DNA from 3 places in the Williamsia sp. Leaf354 genome. Region 1 is predicted to be linked to each of the others. Evidence: predicted binding sites of a transcription regulator. Region 1 holds the regulator's gene; each other region holds the start of a gene.
What was found. The regulator LexA, encoded in region 1, represses DNA repair genes until DNA is damaged. The targets are predictions, from matches to a motif close to CGAACANNTGTTCG.
Positions count from the first base shown of each region.

Region 2: the regulator LexA is predicted to act here: its motif matches at 3,586-3,599, upstream of ASG12_RS07315 (HNH endonuclease signature motif containing protein).
Region 3: the regulator LexA is predicted to act here: its motif matches at 3,667-3,680, upstream of ASG12_RS12265 (SAV_6107 family HEPN domain-containing protein).

Region 1 is NZ_LMPL01000002.1:482,928-488,636, forward strand. Features, by position in the region: gene hrpA (ATP-dependent RNA helicase HrpA) at 1-968, shown strand, start outside; gene nrdR (transcriptional regulator NrdR) at 906-1,406, opposite strand; gene ASG12_RS22090 (LysM peptidoglycan-binding domain-containing protein) at 1,530-2,021, opposite strand; gene lexA (transcriptional repressor LexA) at 2,224-2,904, shown strand; gene ASG12_RS10340 (SDR family NAD(P)-dependent oxidoreductase) at 2,989-3,852, shown strand; gene ASG12_RS10345 (putative PEP-binding protein) at 3,869-5,608, opposite strand.
Region 2 is NZ_LMPL01000001.1:1,513,895-1,519,603, reverse strand. Features, by position in the region: gene ASG12_RS07340 (purine-cytosine permease family protein) at 1-1,339, opposite strand, end outside; gene ASG12_RS07335 (hypothetical protein) at 1,611-1,952, shown strand; gene ASG12_RS07330 (enoyl-CoA hydratase) at 1,956-2,687, opposite strand; gene ASG12_RS07325 (VOC family protein) at 2,775-3,149, opposite strand; gene ASG12_RS21960 (hypothetical protein) at 3,379-3,555, shown strand; gene ASG12_RS07315 (HNH endonuclease signature motif containing protein) at 3,659-5,149, shown strand; gene ASG12_RS07310 (flavin-containing monooxygenase) at 5,160-5,709, shown strand, end outside.
Region 3 is NZ_LMPL01000003.1:158,068-163,776, forward strand. Features, by position in the region: gene ASG12_RS12245 (hypothetical protein) at 1-268, opposite strand, end outside; gene rsmH (16S rRNA (cytosine(1402)-N(4))-methyltransferase RsmH) at 354-1,331, opposite strand; gene mraZ (division/cell wall cluster transcriptional repressor MraZ) at 1,577-2,008, opposite strand; gene ASG12_RS12260 (DUF3040 domain-containing protein) at 2,401-2,808, opposite strand; gene ASG12_RS12265 (SAV_6107 family HEPN domain-containing protein) at 2,946-3,431, opposite strand; gene ASG12_RS12270 (GNAT family N-acetyltransferase) at 3,734-4,339, shown strand; gene ASG12_RS12275 (phytoene desaturase family protein) at 4,323-5,709, shown strand, end outside.

The DNA.
Region 1 (5,709 bases):
CCGTCGGGGGATCGGCGCCCGCGGCGCCGCGGCGTGGTGTCTCGACGTCCCGGGGCGGTGCGTCCGCCGCACCTGCGCCGCCGCCGATCACCGAGTGGACGGCCGCCACCATCGGGACCATCGCACCGTCGGTCGTGGAAACCGTCGCCGGTCAGCAGGTCACGAGCCATCCGTGCCTGCTGGTGGTCGACGGCGGTGTCGTGCGGGCGGTCGCGACCACCGCCGCCGAGGCCGACCTGCAGACCCACCGGGCCATCCGACGGCTGCTCGAGATCTCGATCCCCGTCCTCAAGCCCTCGGCCACCGGCCGGCTACCCGTCGCGGCGCGGTTGGCGTTGTCGCAGAGTCCCTACCGCTCGACCGAGGACCTGCTGCGTGACTGCACACGGGCGGCCATCGGCGATCTCACGGGGTCGACCGGCACGGTGCGCGACCCCGCCGCGTTCGCGGCGCTCCGGGCGTCGGTTGCCCGTGACACCCCGGCGGTCGCCCACGCCGCACTGGCAACCGCGGCCGACGTGCTGATTCGCGTCGCTCCGATACGGGCGGAACTCGACCGCCTCCGCTCGGGAGCTGCCGTCGCCGACATCACGCGCCAGCTCGACGATCTCGTGTTCGACGGGTTCATCGCCGCCACCGACGCCGAGCACCGCGCGCGTGTCGCGGTGTATCTCGACGCCATCCTCGTGCGATCGGCGCGCCTGCCCGCTGCGTCGGCGACCGACGCCCGGGCGATGGAATCGTTGGACCGCGTCCTCGACAGGTGGGCCGAGGTGGTCGAGAGAGCGACGCCGGCACGGCGTGTCACGCTCGGGGAGCAGATCCACTGGATGGTGGAGGAACTGCGCATCGGGCTGTTCGCCGAGCGCATCCGGCCCGCCTATCCGGTGTCGGAGCAGCGGATCCTACGTGCGATCGACGGCCTCGCCCGCGGAGCCGACGGAGGCGGTGGCGGCGCGCGACGGTGACGACCGCAGGTCGTCGATCTCGCGCTGGAAGTCGTCGACGGACTCGAACGACCGGTAGACCGAGGCGAAGCGCAGGTAGGCGACCTCGTCGAGTTCACGCAGCGGCCCGAGGATCGCCAATCCCACCTCGTTGCTGGGGATCTCGGCCGAACTCGAGGCACGGACGGCGTCCTCGACCTGCTGGGCCAGCAGCCGCAACCGGTCCTCGTCGACGGCACGGCCCTGGCACGCGCGACGGACGCCGAGCATCACCTTCTCGCGGCTGAACGGCTCGGTCACCCCGTTGCGCTTCACGACAGCGAGCACCGCGCTCTCCACCGTGGTGAACCGACGGCCGCAGTTCGAGCACGAACGGCGGCGGCGGATGGCCTGACCCTCGTCGGCAACACGCGAGTCGACCACTCGGGTGTCCTCGTGCTTGCAGAAGGGGCAGTGCATCGACGTGTCCTCGAACCTGATCCGCGGGCGACGCGCGTCGAGGACGGACCCCGGGGCGTCACAGGGTCCGATGTGGACCCACGGTCGCGAGGATACCGACCCGGGTCGAGCGTCACACACCGGTCAGTTCCGGTAGAGCGGTGCGAGCAGCGGTTGGCCCGCGGTGAGGGCCGATCCGCTCATGTGGTTGAGCTCCCTGATGTCGGCGACGACCGCCGACGTCGACCGGTCCGGGGCGACGCGCTGCGCGAGCTCGCCCAGCGACTCCCCGCCACGGACGTGGACCACCGAGGTACCGGCGATCGGCGCGGCCGTCGAGTCGGTGGCGGCCGCCCCACCGATGACGACCGCCCACACCGCGATCGCGAGGGCGATGCCGGCGACGATGGCCGCGCCCCATCCGATGGGGGCGGGCCGGCGCGACACCGGTGCGTGGCGGCGTCCGTCGGCGCACACGACGCCCGCGGGGCGCGCCGCGACCGGCCGACCCGAGGGGCGGCGGCGTGCGGGCACGGGGCGCGGCGCCGGACGCGGCGCGCGCTCGACCGTGGCTCCGGCGGGCCGGTGACCCGCGTGTGCGGTGGTGCTGCTGTGACGCGTGAGAGTCTGATTCATGACGTGCTCCTCATCGACCAGACGTTCGAGTGAACGTGTGTTCGATTTGTATCACGCACCTCCGACAATGTCCCGACACGGTCGAACAAATGTTTGAAAGTTGTTATCTGCTGCACTACTGTCCCAGGTGACAGCAGGTCCGCGCGTCATCCGAACCGTTCGAACAGACCGGTCGGGAGCGGGCCGCGACAGGAGGGACACCGTGTCCGACACCACCGTCACCACCACCGACTTCGCCGACGGCCCGATCAGCGAGGCCGATCTGACGCCTCGGCAGGCGAAGGTGCTCGAGGTCATCCGTGCGTCGGTCCGCGAGCGCGGCTATCCCCCGAGCATCCGCGAGATCGGCGACGCGGTCGGCCTCAACTCCACCTCGTCGGTCGCCCATCAGCTCCGCACACTGGAGCGCAAGGGCTTCCTCAAACGCGACGCGAACCGCCCCCGCGCGGTCAACGTCCAGGACGCCGATCCCGGTGACGGCGGGGGGTCGGATGCACTCTCGCTGCCGACCCCGACCTTCGTCCCGGTCCTCGGCCGGATCGCGGCCGGCGGGCCCATCCTCGCCGAGGAGGCCGTCGAGGAGGTCTTCCCACTCCCCCGCGAACTCGTCGGCGACGGTGCGCTCTTCCTGCTCCGGGTGGTCGGTGAGTCGATGATCGACGCCGCCATCTGCGACGGCGACTGGGTGGTAGTCCGCCAGCAGAACGTCGCCGACAACGGCGACATCGTCGCGGCGATGATCGACGGCGAGGCCACGGTGAAGACCTTCAAGCGCACCGACGGACACGTGTGGCTGATGCCCCACAACCCGCAGTTCGACCCCATCCCGGGAGACGAGGCGGCCATCCTTGGCAAGGTCGTCACCGTCATGCGTCGCCTCTGATCGACTGCACACACCCCGCAGATCCCATCTGACCACGCCGCGTGTCACACTGAGCTCCCCGTTCGGCGGACGACAGGAGAAGTGATGGGCACGCAGCGATTGGTCCTGGACGGGGCGGTGGTCATCGTGACCGGCGCCGCGGGCGGCATCGGGCGAGAGGTCGTCCGTGAGGTGCATCGTCGCGGTGCCCGGGTGGTCGCACTCGACCTGGTCCAGGCGGCGGTCGACGACGCCGTCCGCGGACTCGATCCCGACCGCGTGCTCGCGGCACGCGCCGACGTCACGGTCCCCGCAGACCTGTCCGACGCGGTCGATCGTGCCGTTGCGCGATGGGGACGGATCGACGTGGTGTTCGCCAATGCCGGTATCTCCAGCGGAGATTCGGCCGACACCGTGGCCAGCGTGGCCGACGGCGTGTTCGAGCGCGTCATCGGCGTCAACCTGATGGGTGTGTGGAACACGGTGCGGGCGGCACTCCCCCACATCATCGACTCCCGGGGGCATGTCCTCGTCACCTCGTCGACATACGCCTACCTCAACGGGATGGTGAACGCGCCCTACGCGGCATCGAAAGCCGCCGTCGAGCAGATTGGACGCGCGTTGCGCAGCGAGCTCGCGGCCCACGGCGCGACGGCCGGGGTGCTCTACCCCGGATGGGTCGCGACCCCCATCGCCGACGTCGCCTTCGGCAAAGACCAGCTGGCCACCGCGCTGATCAAGCGGGCCTTCCCACGTCCGCTGCTCACGCCGATCAAGCCCCGACGCGTCGGGCTGGCGGTAGCCGACGGGATCGAGGCCCGGTCACCGCGCATCCAGGTGCCACGCCGGTGGATCCCGGTGTCCGCCCTGCGCGGGATCGTCAACCCGCTGTCGGATGCCGCCCTGCACCGTGATCCGACCATGATCGGCCTCGTGCGTGAGGTGGAGGACCGGGCTCACCGGCGGTGAGCCCGACCGGTCGCCGTCAGGCGTGCAGGGCCGCCGCCGCGGCGGCCCGTGCGTCTGCCGGATCTGCGGTGGCCAGCGCCGCCTGCGCCGCGGCCCGGCACTGCGCAGTGCTCACCTGACCCAGCGCCGCACCCACCCCCGCGGCGGCCGCGGGTGCGCTCGACAGTGACGTGGCGCCCATGCCCACCAGCACACAGGCGAGCAACGGGTCGGCGGCGGCCTCACCACACACGCCGACGGACTTGCCGGTCGCCGAACCCGCTGAGGCGACCATGTTGATCAGTGCGAGGACGGCGGGCTGCCACGGGTCGGTGAGGTAGGCCAGTTCGGCCGACATGCGGTCGGCCGCCATCGTGTACTGCGTGAGGTCGTTGGTGCCGATCGACACGAAGTCGACCTCGGCGAGGATCGACGGCGCGAGCAGTGCGGCCGAGGGGATCTCGATCATCACCCCGGCGATGAGGCCCCGGGCACGCACCTTCGCCGCGAAGTCACGCGCCTCGGTCGCGGTGGCCACCATCGGGGCCATCACCCACGGGGACGAGCCGGTGGCCTCGGCGGCGGCCGCGATGGCGTCGAGCTGCCGATCGAGCAGACCCGGGTTGCCGAACGCCACCCGCAGACCGCGCACACCGAGCGCGGGGTTGGCCTCGGTTCCGTTGTCGGCGAACAGGAGCGGCTTGTCGGAGCCGGCGTCGAGGGTGCGGATCACGATCTTCGCGTCGGGCTCCCCCGCGGAGGGGACGAACGCTTCGATGACCTCGCGGTAGAGCGCGGTCTGCTCGGCGGCGTCGGGCTCCTTCGCGCGGTCGAGGAAGGCCAACTCGGTACGGAACAGCCCGATGCCCTGGACCGGGAAGTCGGTCGCGGAGCGCGCAGATGTCCCGTCCTGGACGTTGGCGAGGATCGACACGTCGAGTCCGTCGGCGGTGCGTCCCGGTCCGTTCCAGCGCGACACCAACTCCGCGGCGTCGCGAGACCGGGCGACGGCGGTGCGGGCGGTCTCGGCGTCGGGACCGACGGTGACGGTGCCGGCCTCCCCGTCGAGCATCACCGGGGTGCCCGCGGCGACCGAGGTCAGGGCACCGACCGCGACGACACACGGAATCCCCAACTGGCGGGCGATGATCGCGGTGTGGCTGGTCGGTCCGCCCAGACGCGTGGCGAGGCCCCGCACGAGGGCGGGGTCGAGCCCGGAGGTGTCGGCCGGAGCGAGGTCGTCGGCGAAGAGGATGACCTCGTGGTCGGGCTGGGCCAGGCCGGGTTCCGGGTCACCGGCGAGTTCGGCGAGCACACGATCGCGCACGTCGAGCAGGTCGGTCACCCGCTCGGCCATGAGACCGCCGAGCTTGGTGAACATGGCGACGAACTGTTCGGTGGCGTCGACCGCGGCGTTCGGTGCAGGTGATCCCGCGCGGATGAGCTTCTCCGCCGAGGAGATCCAACCGCGGTCCTGTGCGAGGGCGGCGGTTGCCGAGAGGACCTCCGAGGCCACCCCGGTGCCCGCGGAAGCACGGGCACGCAGGCGGTCGGCGACGGCCGCCGCCGCGGCGACGAACCGCGCGCACTCGGCCTCCACATCCGCCGGTGGGGTCCCCGGGCCCGGCAGGGCCGGCCGCTCACCGGGCCACATCACCGGCGCGAAGGCCACACCGGACACCACGGGGGTGCCGGTGAGGACCGTCGGGGCGGCGGGATCGGTGGAGGTGGTCACGTCCGCCGAGGAGAGGTCGTTCGCTGTCGCGTGGGGAGCCATGGGGTGCCTATCGATCGTTGCTGTCGGCCGATCATCCGCCGCGGCGTCCGATGTGGACTCTCGACGAGGTGATTGTCATTGCGGTGCTGCTGTGTGACTCA
Region 2 (5,709 bases), on a different contig from region 1:
TGATCGACAGCCCGCCGGCGATCACGACGCTGCCGAACCCGACCGGGTTCACGCTGTAGAGCATCCCGCGACGGAACTCGGGTTGCTTGGGCGAGAGCTTCAGCAGGAACTTGTTGATCGCGATGTCGGAGGCGACGGTGGCGATCCACGCGATGCCGCAGTTGGCGTAGAAGTTCAGCAGGTTGTTGAGGAAGCTGAACATGTCGGCCTCCATCAACACGATCGCGATGGCGACGTTGAACACCAGGAACACGAGGCGACCCGGGTAGGTCTTGGTGACGCGGGTGAAGCTGTTGGTCCACGCCAGCGAACCGGAGTAGGCGTTGGTGACGTTGATCTTGATCTGGCTGATCACAACAAGGATCACCGCGAGGGTGAGCGCCAGCCAGTGCGGCATGAAGTCCTCGTAGATGGCGAGGAACTGCTCGACGGGCTGGTTGGCGACGCCGGCCTGATCGGCGAAGTTGAGGATGAGGTAGACCGCGAGGAACAGGCCGACGACCTGCTTGATCGCGCCGAAGAACACCCAGCCCGGACCGGCGGTGAGCACCGCGGCCCACCAGCGGCGGTTGTTCTCGGGGGTCTTGGGCGGCATGAAGCGCAGGTAGTCGATCTGCTCGGCGATCTGGGCGATGAGCGACAGGCAGACGCCCGCGGCGAGCATGGTGCCGGCGAACGACACCCCCTGACCACCCTTGGCGTCGATACCGCCGCTGTAGGAGAGGAAGTCGCCGACGGCGCTCGGGTGGCTGATGAGCAGGTAGAGGAACGGGAGCACCATCATGACCAGCCACAGCGGGGTGGTCCACACCTGCAGCTTGGCCAGGGTGTTCATGCCGTAGATGACCAGCGGGATCACCAACACCGACGACACGAGATAGCCCAGCCACAGCGGGATCCCGAGTCCGAGCTTGAGGCCCTGGGCCATGATCGAACCCTCGAGGGCGAAGAAGATGAAGGTGAACGACGCAAAGATGACGTTGGTCAGCACCGAGCCGTAGTAGCCGAAACCGCTACCGCGCGTGATGAGGTCGAGGTCGATGTTGTACCGCGCCGCGTAGTAGGCGAGCGGATATCCCGTCAGCACGATGACGACGGCGAAGAACAGGATGCCCCACAACGCATTACCGGTGCCGTTGGCGATGCCGATGTTCGCGCCGATCGCGAAGTCGGCCAGATAGGCGATGCCGCCGAGCGCGGAGATCGAGACGACACCCGGACCCCACTTGCGGTAGCTGCGTGGCGCGAACCGAAGGGTGTAGTCCTCCAGTGTCTCTCGTGTCGCCGCGGCCTGCGGTCCGGTGAGAGCCGGATTCGGCTCCACTACTTCCTGGGTCATGCGTTCTCCTCGATCGCGTGTCGCAGTGATGTCCACCCCCTGGCGGGCAATATCGCGACGCTAGAGGCGACGTGTATCCCGAACGGTTCCAGCATGTTTCGAGCACGAAAACTCGCACCCTTTAGCCTTGCGCATGAACGCTGGGTAGCGTAGAGCGCGTCATCGCAAATGTCGTAGGCTCGAAGCGGTCACCGGACCGCACCGGTCCCCCTGAACATCGGAGCTCACGCTGTCCGGCAAGAAGTCCGCCACCACGCTGCCGACGGCCACCGTGTGCCGTGGTTGCTGCTGTGGCACCGCGCGCAAACACCCCGACATCGACCACGACGAGCATCTCGACGCCCTGCGCGCGTCGGCGAGCGACGCCGCGCGGGTGCGCACGAGCGATTGCCTCGACGACTGCGCGCGGTCGAACGTCATCGTGGTGTCGCCGTCGCGGGCCGGTCGGGTCAAGGGCGGTCGGCCGGTCTGGCTGCAGAAGGTGTTGACCGCCTCGGCCATGGCCGAGGTCGGCGACTGGATGCGCGCGGGCGGTCCCGGGATCGCGCCGCCGCCGGCGTCGGTGAAGCGACTCGTCTACCGACCGGGATCGTCGGTCAAGCGCCTGAAATAGCGCTCAGCGGCCCGTGAACCGCGGGCTGCGCTTCTCGGTCCGTGCGGCCCGGCCCTCGGCCAGATCCTGGCTCTCCCAGGCACGCATCATCGCCGCCGCACGATAGGCCGGCACCTCGTCACGGGCGCCGTCGCCGGCGAACACCAGCTTGTAGTGGGCGAGCGTGAGCGGAGCGAGTTCGGCGATGCTCGCCGCCCACTCCTGCGCCATCGCCAGATCGCCGATGCGATTGGCGAAACCCACCGACAGGGCGTGCTCGGCGGTGAGCGGGTCACACCCGATGAGCATTCCGCGCGCGGTGCCCGATCCGACCAGCGAGATGAGGCGACGGATCGTCCACTCGTCGACCGCCACGCCGATCTTCGCCGCGGGAATCCCGCACAATGCGTCGGGCGCCATCACGCGCAGATCGGCGACCATCGCCAGCTGCAGGCCGGCGCCGAGCGCGCTGCCGTTCAGCGCCGCGATCACCGGCACCGGCACCGCCTCGATGCGCTGCAGGGCCGACACCAGCTTGGTCAGGAACTCGGGGTCGTAGACCGGACCCGACAGGTCGGCCCCCGCGCAGAACACCCGACCCTCGCCCGTGAGGACGATGGCGCGCGCACCGGCCTCGACGGCGGAGTCGACCGCGGCCACCAAGTCGTCCACCATGGCGTGATCGAGCGCGTTGCGCTTGTCCGATCGCTGCAACTCGATGGTGGTGACGGACCCGTTCGACGTGCTCCCGATCATGAGCGTCAGCGTATCGCGAGGCGTGTCCTCCGCGGCCGTCACCCGAGACGGGGTGCGGCGTCGCCGTGGGCCATCGTCGTCGCCGAGTCAGACGTAAGGCCGCGTCGTGAGTTCGAGGTAGTGGCCGGCGGGATCCAGGAAGTAGACGCCTCGTCCGCCGTGCTCGGTGTTCGTGGCGTGGAGTGATCGCCGTTGCGGGTCGGCCCAGTAGTCGAGTTCATGATGCCGCATGTAGTCGAGTGCTCGATCGAAGTGGTCCTCGGTCACCAGGAACGCATAATGCTGAGGCGAGAAGTCGGTGGGCGGTGCTGCGAACTGGAGCAGAACTCCGCCGTCGAGTGTCAGGTTGATGAAGGGCCCCCACCTGGGGGCGTCGTCTGCTTCCAAGATGTGCCGGTGGAACCGGGCAGATGCCTCCGGGTCGTTCGCGGCGATGATGGTGTGGTTGAACCGTGCAGTCATGTCTCTTCTGATCTGGAGTGCGGATGGGCGGGCGAGGAGTCACCGCCGACCGGTGGCGAACGAGAAGTGACAGAGGTACGGGCGTGGAATCGCCCGCTCCGCTTCACCGCGTGTCCGGGAAGCCTTCCCGTGTACGGCGCGATGCCATCCCGGTTGTCATGCCGGAAAATTAGCACGGGAAACGACGTCACTCCACCGAGATCAGCGAATGCGGCTTAGGCTGCGGGACATGCGATTGATTCTCGACGTGGATCTCGATGCCCTCGACGGTGATGCGGCCGCGGAGGTGGGACGCATCCTGCGGTACTGGGCCGGTGCGGCCGCCCAGCTCCCCCTGGACCAGGCCGTGTCGCACGACCTGATGGACTCGCAGTACCGGGCAGTCGGAACCTTTCGGATCGAGTGAACCGGCCGGTCGCGCAGGGAAATTCGCGCTCGAACACACTTGCGAGTGTCGTATTCCTGAACTATACTTTTGGCAGTCGATGCATCCGGGGGGAGGCTGCGCTGTGGGGAACACTCTGATCGCCAAATATGCTGCGCTGGAATCACTCCTGGCCGAGATCGCCGACGAGTCCTCCGACGGCTTGACGGAGTCGGAGGTCGCAGAGGTCGCGGTCACCCACGAACGACTCACGCGCACCATGGGGTCCATGGGACTTCGGTGGATCGCCGACGTGTCCGATCGCGAGGCCTACCGAGCGGTGCAGTGCCGCAACCTGATCGAATTCGTCGGCGAACATCTCCGGGTCGCGGCGCCCAAGAAGCGGCTGCGCGAGGTCGCCGAACTGTCGTCGATGCTGTCGATGACCGGCGAACCGCTGCCCCCACGCTGCCCCGAGACCGCGGCCGCCATGGCCGACGGCGACCTTTCCCACGAGCACGTCATCGCAGTGCTCGACGTCCTCGACAAGGTTCCTGCCGCAACACCTTCGGATGCGCGCGACCGGGCCGAGGCACAGCTCGCCGACATCGCCCGCGACTTCGGTCCACGCGAGATCGCGCGCGCCGGCGCCCGCATCCTGGCTCATCTCGACCCCGACGGCGACCTGCCGTCGGACCGCGATCGCGCCCGCAACCGCGGTGTCGGCCTCGGTACCCAGGACTCGCTGCTCATGTCGAAGCTCACTGGCCATCTCGATCCGATGACACGAGCGCTGTTCGACGTCGTCCTCGCAGCCTGGGCCGCGCCCGGCATGAACAACCCAGACGACGAGCACTCACCGCACGGCGGCAACGACGACGACGGCATCGACCCCGCCCTGCTGCGCGAGGCCGCCGACCGCGACCACCGTTCACAGTCCCAGCGCAACCACGACGCCCTGAAGGCGCTGCTGCAGGCGGCCGTCGACGGACGGCTCCTCGGCGGCTCGCACCGAGGTCTGCCCCCGCACATCATCGTGTCGATCACCGATACGCAGCTGCGAGAACGAGCAGGCATCGCGCACACCGCCACCGGCGCAGACCTTCCCATGACCGACGTCATCGCACTGGCCGCCTCCGCGCAGATGCACCTGTCGGTGTTCGACGACATCACCGGCGAGCCCCTCTTCTACGGTCGCGCCAAGCGGTTGGCGACCCAGGCCCAACGATTCGTCCTGTTCTCCCAGTACGGCGGCTGCGGCAAGGCCGGGTGCCCCGCGCCCTTCTCGCACGTCGAGATCCATCACGCCGAAAGCGACTGGGCCGATGGCGGTGTCACCGACGTCACCGACCTAGCCCCCGCGTGTGGACCCCACAACCGCGCCGTCGGCGACGGCCCGGGGCAGTTCACGAGCATCAAGATCGACTCCGGGCCCGACCGCGGACGCTACGGCTGGACACCCAACGGCAATACGGGCCCACCCCGCGCCAACCACCTGCACCGACCCGCGCAGATCGTCGCCGACCACGCACCACCGGAACCCGTATCGGAGACGGTGCAACGACGGTTGCAGTTCCTCGTCACCGAGAGCATCAGGCTCCCCCGCGTTCACCGGCAGGCCGTGCTCGCTGAGTAGAGTTCTCGTCGTGTCCACCGACGAGCAGCTCGACTGCGTCGTGATCGGTGGCGGCCAGGCCGGACTGTCGGCGGGCTATTTCCTGCAACGTCGTGGTCTGAACGGACGCTTCGCCATTCTCGACCATGCACCCTCGTCGGGTGGTGCGTGGCAATTCCGTTGGCCCACACTCACCCTCGCCGGAGCGAACCACGTCCACGACCTCCCCGGATACGGCCTCGCCGAAGCCCTCGGAGTCGACTGCGATCAGTGGCCGGCATCGACAGCCGTCGCCGACTACTTCGGACGCTACGAACGACGATTCGACCTCCCCGTCCGCCGACCGGTCCACGTGAGCGCGGTGCGTCTCGTACCCGGACGCGACCCCGACGACCCCCGGTTCGCGGTGACCTCCGGCGCCGGCCCCGGAATGCCGGAGACCACGCTCGAGGCCGCAACCGTCATCAACGCGACCGGTACATGGGATCGCCCCTTCGTGCCACACACACCCGGCGCCGAACGCTTCACCGGCCGCATCCTGCACACCCACGACTACACCGGGCCGCACGACTTCGACGGAC
Region 3 (5,709 bases), on a different contig from region 1:
GGTCGACGAGGGTGGTCGTCGACCGCTGGGTCGCCCGACGACGGCGCCGATCGATGGCACGCTGCGCGGCCGGAGACCGGTTCTCCCGCGGGCGGTCGGCCACCCCGGTGCGGTCACGACGCCGTCTCGTCCCCGATGCCGACCCGCCCGCCTCGTCGAGATCAGGATCCCAGTCGGTGTCCGTCGCATCGGAGTCCGGCGAACCGCTGTGGGTCGCATCGGTGTCGGTCGCCCCGGCGACGAACGCGCCTCGGTCTGCCACGGTCATCGCCGTACCTCCATCGTCACGACATCCGTCGCCGTCTCGTTCATCTCGTGCGTCATGCGTGCGCCACCGGCAGGGTGGGGCGCGGTCATCGCGGGGCCAGCCGTTCGATCGCGCGGAGTCGAACCGGCGCCGATCGCGGGTTCGACGCGATCTCGGCATCGTCGGCGCGCTCGGCCCCGCGGGTGACCAACCGGTACTCGGGAGCGGTCCCGGGGAGATCGAACGGCAGCCCGGGCGGTGTCTTCGAGGTGACCCGATGTGCGAACTCCCGCTTGACGATGCGGTCCTCGAGCGACTGGTAGCTCATCACCACCAGGCGTCCACCGACGGCGAGGTGATCCACGGCCGCGGGCATCGCCTGCTGCAGCGATTCCATCTCGCGGTTGACCTCGATCCGCAACGCCTGGAAGGTGCGTTTGGCGGGATGGCCACCGGTCCGACGGGTCGCCGCGGGAATCGCCCGATAGATCAGCTCCACCAGTCGGGCGCTGGTGTCGAAGGGCTGGTGCTCCCGCTCACGGAGAACGGCCGAGGCGATCTTGCCCGCGAACCGTTCCTCGCCGTATTCCGACAGCACACGGGCGATCTCGCCGTGCGAGTAGGTGTTGAGGATGTCCGCGGCGGTCAGCGTGTCGTTGTCGTTCATCCGCATGTCCAGCGGGGCGTCGACGGAATACGCGAACCCGCGATCGTGCTGGTCGAGTTGCATCGACGAGACGCCGAGGTCGAACAGGGCCGCGTCGTATCGCGTTCGACCGCCGTCGGCGAGGACGTCGGCGATCTCGTCGTAGCGCCGCCGGACGATGGTGACGCGATCGGCGAAGGGCGCCAACCGCTCCGACGCCGACGACACGGCGTTGCCGTCGCGATCGATGGCGATGATCGCGACGCCGGGGAATCGGTTCGCGACGAGTTCGCTGTGGCCGCCGGCTCCCAGGGTCGCATCGACGAACGTGGCGCCGGTGCCGTCGGGAGCGGTGTGCGTGAGGGCGGGAGCGATGAGGTCGATCATCCGTTCCGCCATCACCGGGATGTGACCGTGTTCGCCCGACTTGTGCTCCACCGGAGGCCTTTCGGAGTGGCTGCGCTGTGCGGTGCGGGTCGATCGGACCGGTCGCCGGCAGCACGACACGGCGTCGTGCTGTCGGCGCGGCCGGGAGGTCGTTGCGGTGAGTACGGGTCCCTGCCCGATGACGGACCTGGCGCTGGGGAAGTGCGCCAGGGACATCTCGGGCAGAGGCCTGAACTCGCCGAGGCGAACCGGGCCGTGCGGTCCCGCCGAGGTCCTCCGGCGGCGGGACCCGGTGATCACAGGATGTTCTCCAGGGACGGGTTGTCGGCCCGCGAGAAGCTCTCCTCGTGCTGGGACTCGTACTGCTCCCAGGCCTGGGCATCCCAGATCTCGACGTAGTCGTAGTTGCCGATCACCGCGCATTCCTTGGTGAGGCCTGCGTAGGTCCGGTGCTTGGACGACAGGGTGATCCGTCCCTGTGCGTCCGGCACCATCTCCTCGGTGCTGGAGTTGAGATGACGTTGGTACATCCGCGCCTTCTCATCCACCTTGGACGCCGCAGCGGCTCGTTTCGCCCGCTCCACGAAGTCCTCGGGCAGGTAGATCGCGAGGCTGTGGTCCTGACCGCGAGTGACCATCATCCCTCCTGCCAACTGCTCTCGAAACTTCGCGGGAAGCGTGAGCCGCCCTTTGTCGTCCAACTTGTGCAGGTGTGTGCCGAGGAACATGTTCTCCCCACACCTCCTGCCGGGCGGAGTCGCGAGTCCGGCACTCTCTCCTCCGTGCACCACAGTACCCCACTTCCCCCCACTTTCCACCCCCAGATGACCGACATGTTCGTGCTCGATCACGAAACAGCAGGTCAAGGGTAAGAAAAGTGGTGGGGCGACTGGAAGTCGACCGATCACCGCCGACCGAGACGACCTGGGGTTTCGTCACCGAGGATCGTCCGCACCGGACGCCGAAGGCCTGTGGGCGAGCGCGGTGGAGGAAAGTGGGGATCGGTGGGCACGAAGGCCCGGGCGGCGATCACCCCGAGAACGACGAAACCGCGCACCGGGAATCGGTGCGCGGTCTCGTGTGTGAGGTCAGTGCGGGGCCGTCGAGGCCCTGCGGAGGATCATTCCTGTTCGAACCGTCGGTTGAAGCGCTCTTCCATCCGCTCACTGAACGAGCGTGACCCGTTGCCCCGCGGACGACGTCCCGACGAGGACTCCGAGGTGGCTCCCGACGCCGGCGGCGCGGACGAGCCGATGCCCCACAGCGCGATGAGCCCGGCGGCGAACATGACGAGGAATCCGACGAGGCTGAGAATCGGGAAACCGCCGACAGTGACGTCGACGACCAGCCCACCGATCAGCAGCAGCAACCCGACGACGAACAGGACCGCGGCCTGAAGCCGTTTACGCGTCGTCGACCCGCCGCGTACCCGTCGACGCCGGACATTCGACGCGAACTTGGGATCTTCGGCGTACAGCGCGTTCTCGATCTGTTCGAGCATTCGCTGCTCGTGCTCCGAGAGTGGCACCGCCCCTCCTTACAGCACTTCGGTCCGGTGACCGGACGGTGTCCAACGCATACCCGCGGCAGGTGTGTCGGGGTCGGTGGGCTCGTGTGGCGAGCCCTGTTGTCGATGATACGAGGTGATCGAGAAACCGACCACCATTACCCGGCTGAGAGTTCGGTCAGAGTCGCCGGCCGGTGGCCCGCGGTCGCCCGTGTGCCGTGCTCGAAGGCGACGACCTGCGCCTGTACCTCGTCCATGAAGTCGACCAGACGGGTCCGGGTGGCCTGCACGGTCCCCGGGTCGACGTCGCGGACGACGCCCAGTTCGATGTCGGCTCGCAGACGCGAGAGCCCCGCGAAGTAGGTGGCCCAGGTGGTGAGCTCCGGCAGTGCCCGCGGAAGGCGCGCCCAGGCGCTCACCGGGCCTCGACGCGGACGGGTAGTGGATTTCTCCCCGACCACCAGCGCTGCACCGGCTGCACGCAGGGCGGCGAGGTAGAGCGCTCGGAGCTGCTCTGTCGGTTCCGGGGAATCGGCAGCGTGCGCCGCCATGGCCTCGGCGCGACCGAGCAGCTCGCGGGCACGCAGCGCCAGTCGTGGATCGACCGTGGCGGTGCGTCGAGTCGTCGTACGCGTTCCGGTCATCGTCACACCCCTCTCTGGTCTGTTCGTGTACCTGTGGAGGTTCAACCCCATCGGACGGATCAGTCATACCGCCGACCACCGACAACGTGAGCAATGGAACAACCGCTGCCCACCGGAACCCGGACGGGCCGGACGACGATCGGACCGGCCCGGCCGCAGACGCTTCCCTCGTCCACCGCCGGACCGGCCGTCGGTCGTCGGGTCACGATGAGACTCGTCGCGGAGGTTGAGTACTCGAACACCCGTTCGACCTATTCAATATAGCTACCCCCCGACAAGGTCTCAAGAGGAGGCGGAGAACGGTGTCTGTTCGCCTGGTCGGCCTCGCCCCCGACGACGCCGGGGACTGGTTGAACCCTGCTCTCGACGTCTACGTCGAGGCCATGGGATACCCCCGGGGGACCCAGACACACCGCTCCCCGCTGTGGCGCGATCACATGCGACGACCCGGCTGGACCGCGGTCGGGGCCTACCGCTCCCCCGACGACGCGACGGGAGGCCCGGCGGGCGGGTCACTGGTCGGCATCGCCTACGGCTACACCGGCGCGGGCGACCAGTGGTGGCATCAACAGCTCTGCGCAGGACTGCGGCACGGCGGGTACACACGTGAGCAGATCGACGAGATCACCCGCGACTACTTCGAACTCACCGAACTCCACGTGCACCCCCGCCTGCAGGGTCACCGCATCGGCGAGGCACTGCTCGAGCGACTCCTCGCGGACCGGAGCGAGAGCAGCGTCCTGCTCTCCACACCGGAGGTACCCGCCGACGACAACCGCGCGTGGCGTCTGTACCGGCGGGTCGGTTTCGCCGATCTGCTCCGCCATTTCAGCTTCGCGGGCGATCCGCGACCTTTCGCCGTCCTCGGACGCCGACTACCGATGGGCCCCCATGACGACCAGCAGTGACGCCCGCATCCACGACGCGATCGTGGTGGGTGCCGGTCACAACGGACTCGTCGCGGCGACGTATATCGCGCAGTCGGGCCTCGACGTGGCCGTCGTCGAACGCGACACCATCCCCGGTGGCGCCGTGTCCACGGTGGCCCGGTTCCCCGGCTACCGGGTCGACCGCGGATCCTCGGCCCACATCATGATCCGGCACACCTCGATCATCGACGACCTGTCGCTCGGATCGCACGGCCTGCGCTACATCGACTGTGACCCATGGGCGTTCGCACCCGCCGACGGCGACTCACCGGCGATCGTCTTCCGGACCGACCTCGACGCGACCTGCACCTCCATCGAGGCCGCGTGCGGTGCGCGCGAGGCCGACGCGTACCGACGGTTCGTCGCCGTGTGGGGACCGCGGTCGGCGGCGGTCATGCGGATGTTCGCCCACCGCCCCACCGTCGGCGGGTTCGCGCGCTCGTTCTGGGGCATGCCCACCCGCGACGGCGTCACCGGCCGGGCCGCCGGGGCGAATCTCGCCCAGGAGTTCCTCCGCTCCGGAGATGCCCTGCTGGACAGCTGGTTCGACTCCGAGCGCCTCAAGGCCGCACTCGCGTGGTTCGGCGCGCAGTCGGGACCGCCGATGAGTGAGCCGGGTACCGCGCCGATGGTCGGCATCGCGGCGCTGATGCACACCCTGCCGCCCGGGCGCGCGGTCGGTGGCAGCGGCGCGCTCACCGAGGCGCTCGTCTCGGCCCTGCGGTCGCACGGCGGCGAACTGGTCCTCGACGCACCGGTCGAATCGCTCGCGTGGACCGGAGACCACTGGCGGGTGACGTCGGCGGGCGGTGCGGTGCGCCGCGCGCGGTCGGTCGTCGCGGCGTGCCACATCCTCACCACCCTCGACGCGCTGGCCGCCGGCGGTGTCGCCCCCGAGCAGGTGCGCCGGTGGCAGAGCCGGATCGAGGTCGGCCCGGGCATCGGCAGTGCCGTGCGGATCGGTGCCACGGCACTCCCCGACTACCCCGGGCTGCCGTCGGATCTCCCCGCCCACGGCGTCCACTCGGGTCTCGGACTGCTCGTCTCCGACCGGGCTCACCTGGCCGCGGCCTACGGCGACGCCCGCGCGGGGCAGCTCCCCCGCCGCCCGGCGTTGGTGGCCATGAGCTACTCGGCCATCGATCCGGGACTGGCACCGCCGCAACGACACTCGATCACCCTGTGGTCGCAGTGGCACCCACGTCACCTGGCCGAGAACCGTTCGTGGACCGACCTCGCACACCGGGCCGGTGACGACATCATCGCCGAGATGGATCGACAGGCCCCCGGCTTCTCGTCCACAGTCGAACACGTGCACGTACAGACCCCGGACCGCATCGAGGACGAGC